2 regions of the Nocardioides sp. NPDC047086 genome follow, and region 2 is predicted to be linked to the other one. Evidence: riboswitches for the same ligand, from Rfam matches in the RefSeq annotation. Region 2 holds a riboswitch; the other holds the start of a gene.
What was found. A riboswitch is a leader RNA that binds a small molecule or an ion and turns the genes downstream of it on or off. The one in region 2 is predicted to bind cyclic di-AMP.
Positions count from the first base shown of each region.

Region 1: it holds a riboswitch for cyclic di-AMP, as region 2 does, so the genes downstream of both, ABZ796_RS19050 (C40 family peptidase) here and ABZ796_RS14930 (NlpC/P60 family protein) in region 2, are expected to answer to the same signal.

Region 1 is NZ_JBEYUV010000027.1:45,119-52,834, forward strand. Features, by position in the region: gene ABZ796_RS19030 (protein kinase) at 1-1,585, shown strand, start outside; gene ABZ796_RS19035 (DNA ligase) at 2,337-3,305, shown strand; gene ligD (non-homologous end-joining DNA ligase) at 3,305-4,222, shown strand; gene ABZ796_RS19045 (response regulator transcription factor) at 4,237-4,917, shown strand; cyclic di-AMP (ydaO/yuaA leader) riboswitch at 5,131-5,303, shown strand; gene ABZ796_RS19050 (C40 family peptidase) at 5,309-6,124, shown strand; gene prfB (peptide chain release factor 2) at 6,266-7,384, shown strand; gene ABZ796_RS19060 (alpha/beta hydrolase) at 7,389-7,716, shown strand, end outside.
Region 2 is NZ_JBEYUV010000018.1:89,327-97,042, reverse strand. Features, by position in the region: gene ABZ796_RS14945 (AMP-dependent synthetase/ligase) at 1-288, shown strand, start outside; gene ABZ796_RS14940 (M48 family metallopeptidase) at 406-1,638, opposite strand; gene ABZ796_RS14935 (hypothetical protein) at 1,635-2,849, opposite strand; gene ABZ796_RS14930 (NlpC/P60 family protein) at 2,888-3,871, opposite strand; cyclic di-AMP (ydaO/yuaA leader) riboswitch at 3,887-4,065, opposite strand; gene ABZ796_RS14925 (hypothetical protein) at 4,162-4,344, opposite strand; gene ABZ796_RS14920 (NYN domain-containing protein) at 4,468-5,733, shown strand; gene ABZ796_RS14915 (APC family permease) at 5,815-7,716, shown strand, end outside; gene ABZ796_RS14910 (hypothetical protein) at 7,712-7,716, opposite strand, start outside.

The DNA of each region.
Region 1 (7,716 bases), on a different contig from region 2:
TGTCAAGCGCGGGGCACTGCCGGCCACTGAAGCGGCAGCGATGTTTGCCCCGGTTGCTGACGCGCTGAGTGTGGTGCACCAAGCGGGCTTCGTGCACCGAGACCTCAAGCCGTCGAACCTGATGTTCGACCGCAAGCGGCGACTCAAACTGCTCGACTTCGGCATTGCCTACCTGACAGCAGAAGAGCATGTCCGGCTGACCGCATCGAACGAGGTCGTGGGGTCTGCTCCGTACATGTCACCCGAGCAGGCCGGCGGCAAGCCGGTGGGGGCAGCAAGCGATATCTACTCCCTTGGCTGCATCTTGTTCGAGGTGCTGTCGGGGCATCAGCCGTTCACTGAGGGAAATCGGTCCGAGATGGTCGTGCAGCGTCTGACTATCGAGGCGCCGTACCTCGGCGAAAGGATCGATGGCCCTACGGAGGCGATCGAGCTCGTCACCGGAATGATGATGCGGCGGCCAGAAGACCGGCCATCCGCCACCGAGGTGAGGGAACGGCTATACGCCATTGCTGCTCGTCAAGCGAGGCCGAGCTACATCGGGGCGGCCGCGAACGAGGCTGCGATGCCACCACCGACGCGGTCGTTCACCCGGCCTCGGCGGCGGCGCACCGGTGTGTTGTCGACGGTGAGATCGGAACCATTCGCGACGGCGTCTGACCGGTTCCGCTACCCGGAGGTGCTTGATGTCGAGGACGTACGCGAGATCCTGGTCTCGTGGGCGGGCCGACGGCGCTGGCTGGCCCAAACTTACTTCGACGAGGTGCCTCTCACCGTAGAGCGGACGGAGCGAGTGTCGCAGTTCAGACTTGCCCAGATCGTCACCAAGGCCACCCGCATACAGCACGCCGAGCCCCGGCTTCCGACATTCGAGACGACCACAGGGAAACCGGCATTGCCACCGCCGACCTCACTCGAGGTAGAGACGCGCCACTTCCTGGTTCAGCCGAGCAGCCAGTCCAGGTGTCGGAAATGCTGGGGTGCGAAGAAGGTCTCGTGCCCGAAGACGGTCGCCTGTGACAGGTGCCATGGATCTGGGCGCAAGGATGGCGACCGCGGTGCCAGAGACCGTCGAGTCGGGGTGTGCCAGAGGTGTGATGGTAGGGGTCGGACCCCGTGCCCCGACTGTGGACAGGAGGGCAAGAAGAGGTGCGATAAGTGCGAGGGCACCGGAAAGCTATTCACATTCACCGAACTTGTCCTCGAGCGCGGGCCGATCTACTCAGCCCCGGCTCGCGTGAGCGCACTCCGGTGGCCGCCGGTCCTCGATCGCCACTTCGGCCCCGAACAACGGGTGCCGGTGACGTACGACAGTGGCCTGACTGAGAATGAGCTAGCAGCGATCGACAACCTCACTCGGCGCGCCCGGCCCGCGGAAGCATGCGCGATTCAGGGCAGGTTCGCGGCGATTACGAAGGCAACCTACGAGTTGAACCACAAGCAACGATCTGCCTGGCTTCTGGGTGACCGGCACGATCCGCGTGTACTGGCGCCGTGGCTGCAGGCTCGACTCCTGGCGTACGACGCAGCAATCGTCGTGGGCCTCATTGCGATCGTGGTGATCGTGAGTCTGCTCAACTCGTAACGAGGAATGCGTGAAAGCTTGCGAAAACGGTGCACATGCGCGGATGTGACGTCGTCGGCAAGGACATGCGCTGCCACTTCCCACACACATGCGCGGAAGTGGCAGATGGAGCTGTCCCCGAAACTGTCCGGGCGATCGTCACCGTCGCAGTTGTCGTGGGCTTCGCCTACAGCGCGTTGATCGTCGGGGCTGCTGCGGGGATCTCGTGGTTGTTCGCGCCGAGGGTCTACTCGGTGGACTCGGCCGTGGAGCGGCAGGTGATGGAGGATCTGGAGCCCTGGTCGGACGAGGTGATGGCGGTTCAAGGGCCGCCGGGCACCACGCTCAATCGGGACGCCGGGGTCGTCGGTTGCGTCTATGACGATTCGATCCAGACGGCCTTTCAACCGCACGCGGGGATCTACTGGCAGGGGCCCGATGACCCTGTTGCCGAGGAGTACGGACCTGGAAGGGCCGCGCGTTCGGAGTTCGCCCTCTTGGCGGATCGCATCGAGACGCTGGGCTGGCGGGTCGAATCGGAGGGACTCGTCGAAGGAGCCGACGAGTTGGAGCCGAATCATATGCAGCCCGTGCTGGTCAGAGGATCCGGTGACGATCTGGTCCGTCTGGAGCTGACCACCTACGGCTGTGACTACAGCGCGGTGCTGACGCTGTCACACGCCCCGGAGGCGTGCCGCGTGGACATCGACTGGCCGGGGTCACCAGACCGAATCTTCCCGGCGCGAGGCCGCCGCCGGGGCAAGATGGACGCATGCGTCCCATGCTGGCCACGCCCGGCGCCCACGTTCCGCCGGGGGAGGAGTGGGTCCACGAGGTCAAGTGGGACGGCATCCGGCTCGTCGGCGAGTCCGAGCCAGGACGTACGCAGACCCGGCTTGCCACGCGTAACGGCAACGACGCCACCCCCGCCTGGCCCGAGATCGCGACGGGGCCGGAACGCGACATCGTCGTCGACGGCGAGGTGATCGCCCTCAACGACGCCGGGCTGCCCGACTTCCGGGTGCTCATGGACCGGATGCACAACCGCGACGCGCGCCGGGCGGCGCGGTTCGCAGAGCGGATCCCGGCGACGTACATGGTCTTCGATCTTCTCCGTCTCGACGGCCGGCTGCTCATCGAGGAGCCGTGGACCGCACGCCGCCGGGTCCTCCAGGATCTCTTCGAGAGCGGTGACCTGTCGAGCTGGCAGGTGCCCCCGACGTACGACGACGGCCGGATGCTCCACGAGGTGACGCGGGCGCAGGGGCTGGAGGGGATCGTGTCCAAGCGGCGCGGCAGCCGCTACCGTCCCGGCGAGCGGAGCAAGGACTGGATCAAGCTGGCCCACCGCTACCGGGCCTCGCTGGTGGTCGGCGGCTGGCGGCCCGAGGTGGGCACCGAAGGCGGCACCGAACGTCTCGGCGCCCTGCTCGTCGGGCAGCCGACCCCCGACGGGCTGGTCTACCGCGGGCGGGTCGGCAGCGGCATCACCGGCAAGCGGGCCCAGCGGCTCGGGGAACTGCTCCGAGAGACTGCCCGGAGTCCCTTCGCCGGCCCCGACGTCGACCCCGACGGGGGAGTGCCGCCGGTGGACGCCCGGGGCACCCACTGGGTCGAGCCGCGCCTCGTCGTCGAGGTGGAGACCCACGGCAGTGCCGTCGCGGCGTCGAGCTACAAGGGCCGGCTGCGGCAGCCGAGCTTCATCGGGATCAGGGACGACGTCTCACCGGAGGATCTGTGATGGTCGAACGAGAAGAGGTACGCGTCGAGGTCGACGGCAGGGTCCTGACCCTGACCAGCCTCAGCAAGGTGCTCTATCCGCGTACGGGGATGACGAAGGGCGAGGTCCTCAACTACTACGCCCAGGTCGCGCCGGCGCTCCTGCCACAGCTCCAGGACCGTGCCGTGACCAGGATCCGCTGGCCGCACGGCATCGGGGACATGTCGTTCTTCGAGAAGAACGCCCCGGCCGGCACCCCCAGCTGGGTACGCACCGTCACCGTCCCGACAACGGGATCGCGAACCGCCGACCACAAAGAGGGAACACTCACCTTTCCGATCCTCGACAGCCTCGCCGCGCTCACCTGGGCCGCGAATCTCTCCGCCCTGGAGCTGCACGTCCACCAGTGGACGGTGGGCGCCGACGGCTCCCCGGCAGGGGCGAACCGGATCGTGATCGACCTCGACCCGGGCGAGCCGGCCGGTCTGCAGGAGTGCTGCGAGGTGGCGCTGCTGGTGCGCGAGGCGCTGGGGGCCCGAGATCTCTCCGCGACCCCGGTGCTGAGCGGGAGCAAGGGCCTGCACCTGTACGCCGCCCTGCCGGAGCCCGTCGAGCCGGACGTCGCCACGGCGCTGGCCAAGGAGGTCGCCGAGGAGCTCCAGAAGGCCCACCCACGCCAGGTCACCGCGACGATGACGAAAAGTCGCAGGTCAGGCAAGGTCTTCCTGGACTGGTCGCAGAACTCGGGGTCGAAGACGACGATCTGCCCTTACTCGCTGCGGGGCAAGGAGATCCCGACGGTCGCGGCCCCGGTCACGTGGGAGGAGGTCACCGAAGGGGCCGAGGATCCGCTCGGTATCGATCAGCTCGGACCTAACAATGTGATCACGCGCTTATCTGAAAGGGGGGATCTCTTCACAAGCCCTACGGGGCTGTAACTATTGTTCTCTTCATGTCGAACTCCGTGCTTGTCGTAGAAGACCAAGAGGACATCGCTGCTCCCCTGGTGCGCACGCTCCAGCGTGAGGGCTATGACGTCACCTGGGTCGACTCCGGCAAGAAGGCGCTGGAGCTGCTGGCCCCTCCGTACGACGCCGAGCTGGTGCTGCTCGACCTCGGCCTTCCGGACATGGACGGGCTCGAGGTCTGCAAGGCCGCCCGCGACAACGGCTACGAGGGCGGGATCATGATCCTCACCGCCCGTGACGCCGAGATCGACCTGGTCGTCGGTCTCGACGCCGGCGCCGACGACTACCTGGCCAAGCCGTTCGCGCTGGCCGTCCTCCAGGCGCGGGTCCGTGCCCTCCTGCGCCGCTCGGGTCCGGTCGAGCCCGGCGCCGATGACGATGCCCTGCGCATCGACGTGGCTGCCCACCGGGTCTACGCCGGCGAGCGCGAGGTGACCCTGACCGGCAAGGAGTTCGCGCTCCTGGCTGTTCTGGCCGCCTCCCGCGACAAGGTCGTCTCCCGTGACCGGCTGATGGCCGAGGTCTGGGACGAGAACTGGTACGGCTCGACCAAGACGCTCGACGTCACCGTCGGACGCCTGCGCCAGAAGCTCGAGGCGGCCGGTGTCCAGGAGAAGGTCGTCGCGGTCCGCGGCGTCGGGTTCCGGCTCGAAGCAGCGGAGTAAACGCAAGTCCGACACGGGGTCATATGCGCGTTCAACGCGTGAGATGACTCACAAACGACGGCAAAAACAAGCGTAACCACGCGGAATGTGCTCGAGAAGCGGGCATTCGGGATTGGATCCGTTCCAGATCGCATGTCACCTTGGATGAGCCGTGCAGAACGCACGACCGGCCCCGGTACACGCCGAATCCTGTCCCTCCGGAAGCCGGCCCCTACTACTGAACCCCCTAACCCTCACACTCAGCAGTACGTATGGGACAGGAGCGGGGGACCCAAGTTCCACGCGACTAACTCGGACGGTCGCTTTGGGGTGAAGCCATCGCACGATGGCCGGGCAACCTTCTAGCCCGAACCCGACAGCTCACCTCGCAGGCGTGGGAAGGAACTCACGCATGTCCAAGTCCGTATCTCCTCCTGCCCATCGAGGCACGGCGCGCCCGTTCCGGGTGCCGAACGTCTCGATCGCCCGGACGATCGCAGGATCCATCAGCGGCCACAGCAAGCTCATCGGCCGCATCACCCTTGCCAGCGGCATCGCCGCCGGCGCCCTGGTGGCGGTGCCCGCCGCCAACGCAGCTCCGGTCTCCCAGGACACGACCACCCTCGAGTCCACCGTCGAGCCGGCCAAGGTGGTGGAGGCTCCGACCCTGGAGGCCTCGGCCACCCCCGCGGCGATGCTCACCGACATCAAGCAGCTCGAACGGGCTGTCGAGGTCCAGGAGCGCAAGGCCGAGGCAGCCCGCAAGGCGGCCGAGGCGAAGCGCAAGGCAGCGATCGCCGCCAAGAAGGCCGCGGAGGCGAAGAAGAAGGCCGAGGCGGAGGCGAAGGCCTTCGCCGCGAGCCGGGAAGGCAAGATCGAGCGCGCGATCAGCGTCGCCTCGGAGCAGATCGGCGACCCGTACGTCTGGGGTGCCACCGGCCCCAGCTCGTTCGACTGCTCCGGCCTGACGCAGTACGCCTTCAGCGCCGCCGGCATCGAGCTTCCCCGGGTCTCGCGGGACCAGGCCGCTGCCCTGCCGACGGTCCCGAACGACCAGATCCAGCGCGGCGACCTGATGTTCTGGGGTAGCCCCGTCTACCACGTCGGCATCTTCCTGCGGTGGGAGAATGGCCAGGCGATCATGCTGCACGCCCCCAAGCCGGGCGCGTCGGTTCGCGAAGAGGCTGCCTGGGACGGCTGGTTCGCTGGCTCGACCCACCAGGCCTGAGGTTTCTCGGGGCCCCACCCCACATATCCCCCTGGCGCTCGCCCTCCGGTTCCCCGTACCGGAGGGCGAGCGCATATTTCGGGGAGGACCAGTGGGCCGGCGAATCGGGTGCGGCACCACGCGTCAAGTAACCTGTAGGACGTGGCAGGCCCCGAATTCGACACCGAGATCAAGCAGCTCCAGGCAACGATGCAGACCATCGGTCAGGTGCTGGACCTGGACGCGATGCGCAAGGAGATCGCCGACCTCGGCGAGCAGGTCGCCGCGCCCGACCTCTGGGACGATCAGGACAACGCCACCCGCGTCACCGGCCGTCTGTCCCTGCTGCAGGGTGAGCTCAACAAGTTCACCGAGCTCAACACCCGCATCGAGGACCTCGGCCTGATGGTCGAGATGGCTCAGGAGGAGGGCGACGCCGACACGCTCGCCGAGTCCGAGGCCGAGCTCGGCCGCGTCAAGAAGGCCGTCGAGAGCCTGGAGATCCGCACCCTGCTCTCGGGGGAGTACGACTCCCGCGAGGCCCTGGTCACGATCCGCTCCGGCGCCGGTGGCGTCGACGCCGCCGACTTCGCCGAGATGCTGATGCGGATGTACGTCCGCTGGGCCGAGCGCAACAAGTACCCGGTCGAGGTCTTCGACACCTCCTACGCCGAGGAGGCCGGGATCAAGTCCGCCACCTTCGCGATCCACGCTCCCTACGCCTACGGCACGCTCTCCGTCGAGGCCGGCACCCACCGCCTGGTGCGGATCAGCCCGTTCGACAACCAGGGGCGTCGCCAGACGTCCTTCGCCGCGGTCGAGGTCGTGCCCGTGCTGGAGCAGACCGACGAGATCGAGCTCGACGAGAACGACATCAAGGTCGACGTCTACCGCTCCTCGGGCCCCGGTGGCCAGTCGGTCAACACCACCGACTCGGCGGTCCGGCTGACCCACATCCCCACTGGCACCGTGGTCTCCTGCCAGAACGAGAAGTCGCAGCTGCAGAACAAGGCCGCCGCGATGATCGTCCTCAAGGCCAAGCTGCTCGCGCTGAAGAAGGCTGAGGAGGAGGCGCACCTCAAGGAGCTCAAGGGCGACGTCGCCGCATCCTGGGGCGACCAGATGCGCAACTACGTCCTCAACCCCTACCAGATCGTCAAGGACCTGCGTACGACCTACGAGGTCGGCAACCCGCAGGCGGTCTTCGACGGCGACATCGACGGGTTCCTCGAGGCCGGCATCCGGTGGCGCCGCGGCGCTGAGAAGGCCGAACAGAACTGACTCGATGGTTGCGCTGACGCGCACCAGGCTTCCACTCCCGGGCCGCGGGGCGGCGTACGTCTATGACGCGTACGGCCCCGAGGACGGGGTGCCGATGGTGCTGTTGCACGAGCTCGGGGGCAGTGCGAAGAGGTGGCAGGGGGTGGTGCCGCCGTTCGCGGTCGGCCACCGGGTCCACGCCTTCGACCTGCGTGGTCACGGGGACTCGGACTGGGCCTCGGAGTACTCCCACCGGCTCATCGCCGATGACGTCATCGCGGCGATGGACGCGCTCGGGATCTCGGGTGCCGTGGTCGTCGGCCACTCGACCGGCGGCAACGTCGCCCTCCTGG
Region 2 (7,716 bases):
GCGATCGTCACCATCGACCCCGAGGCGCTGCCCACCTGGGCCGAGGCCAACCGCAAGTCCGGCAACATCGAGGACCTCGTCGAGGACGAGGACCTGCGCGCCGTGGTCCAGAGCGCCGTCGACGACGCCAACAAGGCGGTCTCGAAGGCCGAGTCGATCCGCAAGTTCGTGATCATCCCCGACTCCTGGACCGAGGAGGGTGGCCAGCTCACCCCCAGCCTCAAGCTCAAGCGCAACGTGGTCATGCGCGAGTTCAGCCACGAGGTCGAAGCGCTCTACGCAAAGTAAAGCTGTTCCCGTGGCGCCGAGTCGGCGCATCCTGACCGAGTTCCCCGCCGAGTCGGCTCGTCATAACGAGCCGACTCGGCGGCATTTCTGGTCAAGATGCGCCGACTCGGCCTCTTTTCAGTCGAGAACCCGATGAGCGATAGCGATGCGCTGCAGCGTCGTCGGGTGCGAGCCGAACCACCACTGCGACCAGGCCTGCGGGGACGGGTCGGAGAGAGAGCGTACGCCGAGAGAGTGCTGCAGCCGGATGAACGACTCCAGGTCGCCGGTGGCATGCAGCGCGTCGACATCCGCGCGGGCCTCGACGTGCCGGCTCAGGCCGTTCTGGATCGGCATCGCCAGCACGCTCGCCAGCGCGAAGACCGCCATCAGCATCGGAACGGCTTCGGGGGTGGCGTACTGCTCCTCGCGCCGGTAGGACAGCAGCAGGCCCAGCAGACCGACGCCGGCGACCGCGCCGGCGGCGCCGATGACCGTGCCGACCAGGACGTCGTCGTGCTTGGCGTGGGCGAGCTCGTGGGCGACGACGGAGAGGACCGCCCCGCGCGCGGCCGCGCCCCGCTGGGAGTCGACCAGGTTGTCGTAGAGGACGACCCGGCGAGTGGAGCCGAAGCCGGTGACGTAGGCGTTGAGCGAGGTCGTACGCCGGGAGGCATCGACGACGAGGACGTCGTCGAGCTCGACCCCCTCACGCTCGGCGATCGCCATCACCTCGGTGCGGAACTGGCCGCGCGGCAGCGGTTCGAAGTCGTTGAACAGCGGCTCGATGACCACCGGGTAGACGAACGAGCCGACGACCACGAGGGCCGCGACCAGTGCGGCGGCGACGGCCGGCCACCAACGCCGGCCGAGACGGATGCAGGCGAACAGGGCGAGCAGCGCCGCCGAGGTGGTCACGATGCCGACGACCTGGTTCAGCAGCGAATCGCCCAGCCAGGACCCCCACGCCTGCCGGGAGAGCCCGTAGCGCAGCTGCAGGCGGTGGATCGCCACCCCGAACGGCAGCGTCGCGATCCAGCCGAGGAGCGTGACCACGGCGACCGCGAGCACCACCCGGAGCAGCCATGGCCCGCGCAGCCGCGCGACCAGGCGCCGCCCCAGCGAGGTGAACCCGAGCACGCAGGCGACCACCAGCGAGACGATGAGCGAGGCCCGGCTGATCCAGCGAGCGGTGCCGGAGTAAGCCAGCATCCGCTCGAGCTCCTCGGGGGTGAACACCTCACGCTCGTCGGGCAGGTCGAGCGGGCCGCCCGGGTAGGGGTGCCACGGGATCAAGGCCCAGGCGAGCACCACGAACGCGACCGCCCCGAGGACGAGAACCACCCAGGAAGTACGCCGCGCACTGATCACGACGCAGAGTGTGACAGACGGGTCCGCCAGCGGGCGGTCAGCTCGTCCTCCCCGAAGCCAAAGCCGGCCTGCAGCGCCTTCTCGAGGCCGATGCCGCGCCCGGTCTCCTCGTAGAGGTCGACCAGCGCCTGCTCGCCGCCGGCCCCGGCGAGCACCTCGCAGGCGAGCCAGGCGGCTTCGTACTCGGCACCGAAGTGCTCCGAGCGGGTGTTGAACTCGGAGGTGCCCGGCAGGTGGTCGGGGGCGCCGTTCTCGCGGACCTGGGCGAGGATCTGGCCGGCTGTCTTGGACAGCGGCAGCTCGGTGTCGCGGAGCGCGACGTAGTCGGCGAAGCCCTCGACCAGCCACATCGGCCGATGGGTGTTGGTCGCGGCGTCGGTGGCCGCGTGGGTCGCTTCATGGGTGATGACGATCTGGGCGCCAGGGTCGTCGAGGTCACCGATGACGCTCTGGTTGACCCACACGTGCAGCGGCGTCCCCACCTTCGTGGACCCGTCGACGGTCGCGGTCACCGCGGCGACGGCGGCGTAGGTCCCCCGCTGCGCACCGAGCGCGGCGTCGAGGCCGGCCGCGGGCACCTCGAGAACCAGGAGCGGGTCCTTCCAGGGGATGACCTTGCGGACCCCGGCGACCGCGGTGGTGGCCAGCTCCGCGTAGCGATCGGCGACCTCGGCGGAGGCCTGGACGACCACGAGGGTCGAGCCGGTACGACGCACCTCGACCGGGCCACTGAGCCACAGCGGCAGCCGGGTGCCCTGGGCCGCCGAGAACCCGGTGATCGCGCCCTCGGCGTCGAAGCCGACCCTCAGCTCCTCGGTCAGCACCGGGTCGCCCGGAGTACGCCATGACATCTCGACGTCGGCCGTCCAAGCGCCGTCCGGCTCCACGTTGCCCGACTCCGCGACGTACCTCGCGGTGACGTCCTCGATGCCGATGGCGTGCGCGTTGCTCACCGCCACCGCGGCGGCGTCCTCACCGTCGGGCTCCGCCCCGTCACGTACGCCGTCGACCAGGTTCTCCAGCGAGGCCCGGGCGCCTTCGGTGTCGGCGCGAACAACCGGCGCGGTGGTCGGTGTCGGCGCGACGTACTCGCCACCGCCGGTCAGCCGCCAGCCGACGAAGCCGGCGAGCAGCATCACCAGCACCAGCCCGGCCCCGATGATGGCGGGGTGAGCCCGGATGCGGGAAAGAAGAGAGCCGACCGTTCGCACCTGCGAACGATCGGCCTCTTCGGGGTGCTGGGTCAAGCTCACCCCGGGCGGACGGCGCCCGTGTAGGGCATCTCGTCCATCGGGGAGACCTTCACACCGGTGCTCGGGTTGGACGCGTGCACGATCATGCCGTTGCCGATGTAGATGCCGACGTGGCTGATCGGGCTGTAGTAGAAGACCAGGTCACCGGGGGCGAGCTGGTCGCGCGAGACCTGGGGTCCGCTGCTGTACTGCGCCGAGGAGGAGTGCGGGAGCCCGACACCGGCCTGGCCCCAGGCGCCCATGGTGAGGCCCGAGCAGTCCCACGACTCGGTGCCGGTGGCGCCGTAGACGTAGGAATCGCCGACCTGGGCGAGGGCATAGTCGACGGCCACCTTCGCGCGACCCGAGGGCGGCGGCAGGTTGGAGGGGATGCTGGTGTCGGTGGACTGGAACTCCTCCAGCTCATCGGCCTCCAGCTCGTCGAGCTCGGCCTGGGCCGCCTCGTACTTCTTGTCGATCTCGCTCTTCTTCTGCTGCATGGTCGTCTTGACCTTGGCCATCTGGGACTTGGCGTCCTCGGTGGCCTCGCGGCGCACCTGGAGGGCCTCGGCCTCGGTGTTGTACCGAGCCAGCAGGTCGGCCTGGAGCGCGTTGTAGGACGAGACGGTGGAGAGACCGGCGAGGAACTCCTGCGGGTCCTCGGAGGTGATCACCTGGCCGACGGCAGAGACGTCGGAACCCTCGAACTGCCGCAGCACGGAGTCGCGGAGCTCGGCGCGGATCTTGTCCAGCTCCTTGCTCTGACGCTTCTCATCGGCGCTGAGGTCCTCGAGCTGGTCCTTGAGGTCCTGCAGCCGCAGCTTGGCGTTGCTGTAGTCCTCGTTGGCAGCCTCGGCCTGGGTGTAGAGCTTGTCGACCTTCTTGCGAACGTCGTCGATGTCAGGGTCTGCCTGGGCGGGCATCGCGGGGATGATCCCGGCGACGCCGATGGCTGCGATGCCGGCTGCTCCGGCAATGAGTCGCTTCCGGTCGCGTGTCACGAGCGGACGGTCTCCTTGTGTAGTCGCTGACGCCTACCGGGTGAGCTGACGGGTTCAGGCACGACCTGCCTTACCACCGCTCCTCGATCTGGTCTCCCAGATCGCTCTTGCGGCGGATACACCCCAGATGATCGGTGTGGTTCCCCGGCTCCTGGCCCGCCCCGAAGCGGGCCTGGACTAAGCGCGACACTCGCGTGGGCCGGTTGACCCACTCCCACGAGCGCCAAGTTCCTGCGCACACTAGCCGACGGCATCCCCCACCTGCCAACCACCCACGCCCAAAAGTTCGGCTACATCCCCTCCACCATGCGCAGCGGCGGGACCAGGCCACCTTCGGCCAGCACGTCGAGCGCCCGGCGCTCGTCGTCCTCGATGGTCAGCTCCGGGGGCGGCCCCAGAAGCACGGTGACCACGCAGTCGTGGCACGCCAGTCCCCGCACGAGGCAGGTGTCACAGTCGATTCTCGTCGTCATGTGAGCGACGGTCTCACCGAGCACCGACATTTTTGCTTTCGTCCGGTTGCGTCCGGCGTGTCACCACCATCGCAGCACGGTATTCGAGGCGGCGATCGCGGACCGGGTCCCTACACTTGGCACATGGAGGTCTTCGCGTACGCGACGCTCCCCGACACGGTCCGGGGGCGCATCGTCGCGCTCACGGCCGGGGTGCTTCCCGACGTGGTGCGCCTGCCGCCCGCGCTCAAGCGGATCGCCGACTTCGCGCCCGCCCGGCGGGCCAAGGCCGGCGGCGCGATGATCGCCTCGGTACTCGAGAGCGACGAGGAGGTCCGGGAGAAGGTCGGGAGCCAGCTGCGCCCGGCGTACGTCGCCGAGGGCTCCCCCGACGACGTGGTCCTTCCCGAGGACCCGGCCGAGGCGGCCGCGGTCGTCTGGCTCGTCCGCCCCGACGCCTGGGAGGTCTCGCTCAAGGAGGCCCTCGACCGGCTGGAGGCCGCCGCGGTGCCGGCGGTCGACGCCGAGGTGGCCCGCCTGCGGGGCAAGCTCACCGCGGCCGAGGACGAGATCCGTGAGGTGCGGGCCGACCGCAAGGCCCGTCTCGACGAGCTCAAGGCCGACAACACCGTCCTGCGACGCAAGCTCGGCGAGGCCCGGGCCGCCGCGCGCGAGGTCGGCACGGGGCTGGACGAAGCCCTGACCGAGACCCGCGCTGCGCTCGCCCGCGCCGAGGACGAGCTGGCCGCACGTGACCGCCAGCTGCGCCAGCTCCGCAGCCAGATCGACAAGCTCGAGCGCGAGGCCGCCGCTGAGCGGCGTACCTCCAAGACCGACCGTGAGGACGCCTCGTTGCGCGCCCGGTTCCTTCTCGACACGCTGCTCGACGCGGCCGGGGGCCTGCGTCGCGAGCTGGCGCTGCCGCCGGTCACCGGCACCCCCGGCGAGCGGGTGGAGGCCGAGCTGGCCTCCGCGGACGCCGCCGCCGGTGCCGGGGTGACCAGCAGCGCCCACCTCGAGCAGTTCCTGGCCATGCCGCGGGTCCGGCTGATCATCGACGGCTACAACGTCTCCAAGGCGCTGTGGCCCGACTCGGCGCTCGATGCCCAGCGGCTGCGGCTGCTGCGGGCGATCGCCCCGATCGCCGCCCGCACCGGCGCCGAGACGACCGTCGTCTTCGACGCCCACTCCGCATCCGTACGTCCCACCGCCGTGCCTCCTCGCGGCGTCAAGGTCCTCTTCTCCCCCGAGGGCGTCATCGCCGACGACGTCATCCGCGACCTGGTCGACGCCGAGCCGGCCGGCCGCGTCATCCTCGTCGCCACCGACGACGCCGAGGTAGTCAAGGACGTACGCCGCGCCGGCGCCCGCACCGTCCCACTCTCCTCGCTCTCGCCCCTGCTCGGCTGATCCAGCCGGCTTCCTGCGCCGCACCGGCCCGATTCGATAGGTTCTCTCGACGTCGAATCATCGGGAGTGGGAGACCAGCGCGTGCGGCACACCCTCAGCGCAATCGCCAGGATGATCCTGTGCGCCGCGGGATTCGTGATGTCCATCTACGGCAGCGTCCAGCTCAACGCGCTCAAGTCGCCGGGAATTCGCGAGCTGATGCACGAGCCGAGCTTCTGGATCGCCGCTGTCGGGGGCATGATGACCGCGATCGCGTTCGAGGCGATGCGACGGGCGCAGGTTCCCGCCGCTCCCGCGCCGCAGGGCACCGAGCCCCTCACGCCGGTCACACCGGTCACGCCGGTCACGCCCGACGAGCCGGTGCAGCACGAGCGGGACGAGCGACCCGCCGAGCAGACCGACAAGCTGAGCCTCGTCGAGGTCATCGGTCTCGCCGCGGGCGGCGTCATCGGGTCCGGCTGGCTCCTGGCCGTACCCGGCCTCCACGAGAGCCTGGGCGAGGCCGCGCTGCTCGGCTGGGCCGCCGGCGGCGTACTCATGCTCACCATCGCGGTCGTGATGGTCGAGTTCGGGCTCATCTCCCAGCGCACCGGCGGGCTGCTGTTCCACCCGCACGACGCCTTCGGGCCGCTGGTGGTGATCATCCTCGCGGCCTCCCTGTGGATCTCCTACGCCATCAACCCGGCCGCCCAGGCGGCAGCCGCGGTCAACGGACTGGCGGAGGTCGTCCCCGTCCTGGCCGGCGAGGGCGGGCTCACCCGGATCGGCTCCGCGATCGCGGTCGCGGTGACCGCCGCGATCATCGCCTTCGTGCTGCTGCCCCGACGGCTCGTGCTGCGTACCAACGCCGCCCTGACACTGCTCAAGATCGCCATCCCGGTGATCTTCGTGGTGTGCCTGGCGCTCGCCGTCCCCGCGCCGCTCAGCGGCTCAGGACCGGCCGCCGGACCCACCTCGACCGGCGTGCTGAGCGCGCTGATCACCAGCGGCGTGATCTACGCCTACATCGGCTTCCAGGCGCCCCTGGACGTCACCGGCGAGGTCCGTGGCGGCCGTCGCGAGGTGGCCAGGCGCGTGCGCTGGGCGGTCTACGGCACGGTCGTCGGCTCATTCCTGCTCTACTCCGCCCTCCAGTTGGTCTATGCCGAGCACATGGCCGCCTCCGGGGCCGAGCACGGCACCTCGTACGCACGCCTGACCGACGCGGCCACGCTGGCCGGGGCGCAGCTGGACTGGCTGGTCGTGCTGGTCCGCCTCGCCGCGATCCTCGCGCCGATCGGGTCGGGCATCGTGTTCACCTACGCCCTCAGCCGCGAGGTCTACGCGCTCAGCGCGGAGAGGTACGTCCCCAGCGGCCTGCACGAGCCTCGGGCCTCCCGGCTCCCCGGCCGCACCGGCGACTCCTTCTGGCTGATCCTGCTCGTGAACCTGGTGTTGGCTCTGGTCGTCCTGGTGGCCGTGGGCGGCGACTGGCAGACCCTGGCGGTGCTCAACACGATCCCGATCCTGATCCTGTACGCCGTCACCTGCGTCGTACTGGCCGTCCGCTCCGACCTGCTCGGGACGGGTGCCCAGCGGTTCCTCCCGTTCGCGGCGTACGCAGCCTTCGTGGTCATCGCGCTGGTCGTCAACGAGTCCGCGTGGGACCGGGTGTGGAAGGGCGTGGCGGTCATCGGCTGGGGCTCGCTCGTCCTCCTCGTGCTCCCCTGGCTCCACCACCTCCGCGTCCCCGGCCTGGGCTGGTACGACGCGAAGAACCATGGCGCGAGACTGTTCTCCCGCGACCCGGCGAACCGCCCGTTCGTCGTGCTCGCGCTCTATCTGGTCGCGCTGACGCTGCTGAGCGCGGTGCGCCACCGGATCGACGACGACTCCGTCTGGAGCGTGTGGAGCCTGCGTGCCCTGGTGATGATCGTCGCCTCGGGCGCCTTCATGCTTCTCGTCGGAGCCGGGCGCCGCTACCTCAGGCAGACCCGGCTCACG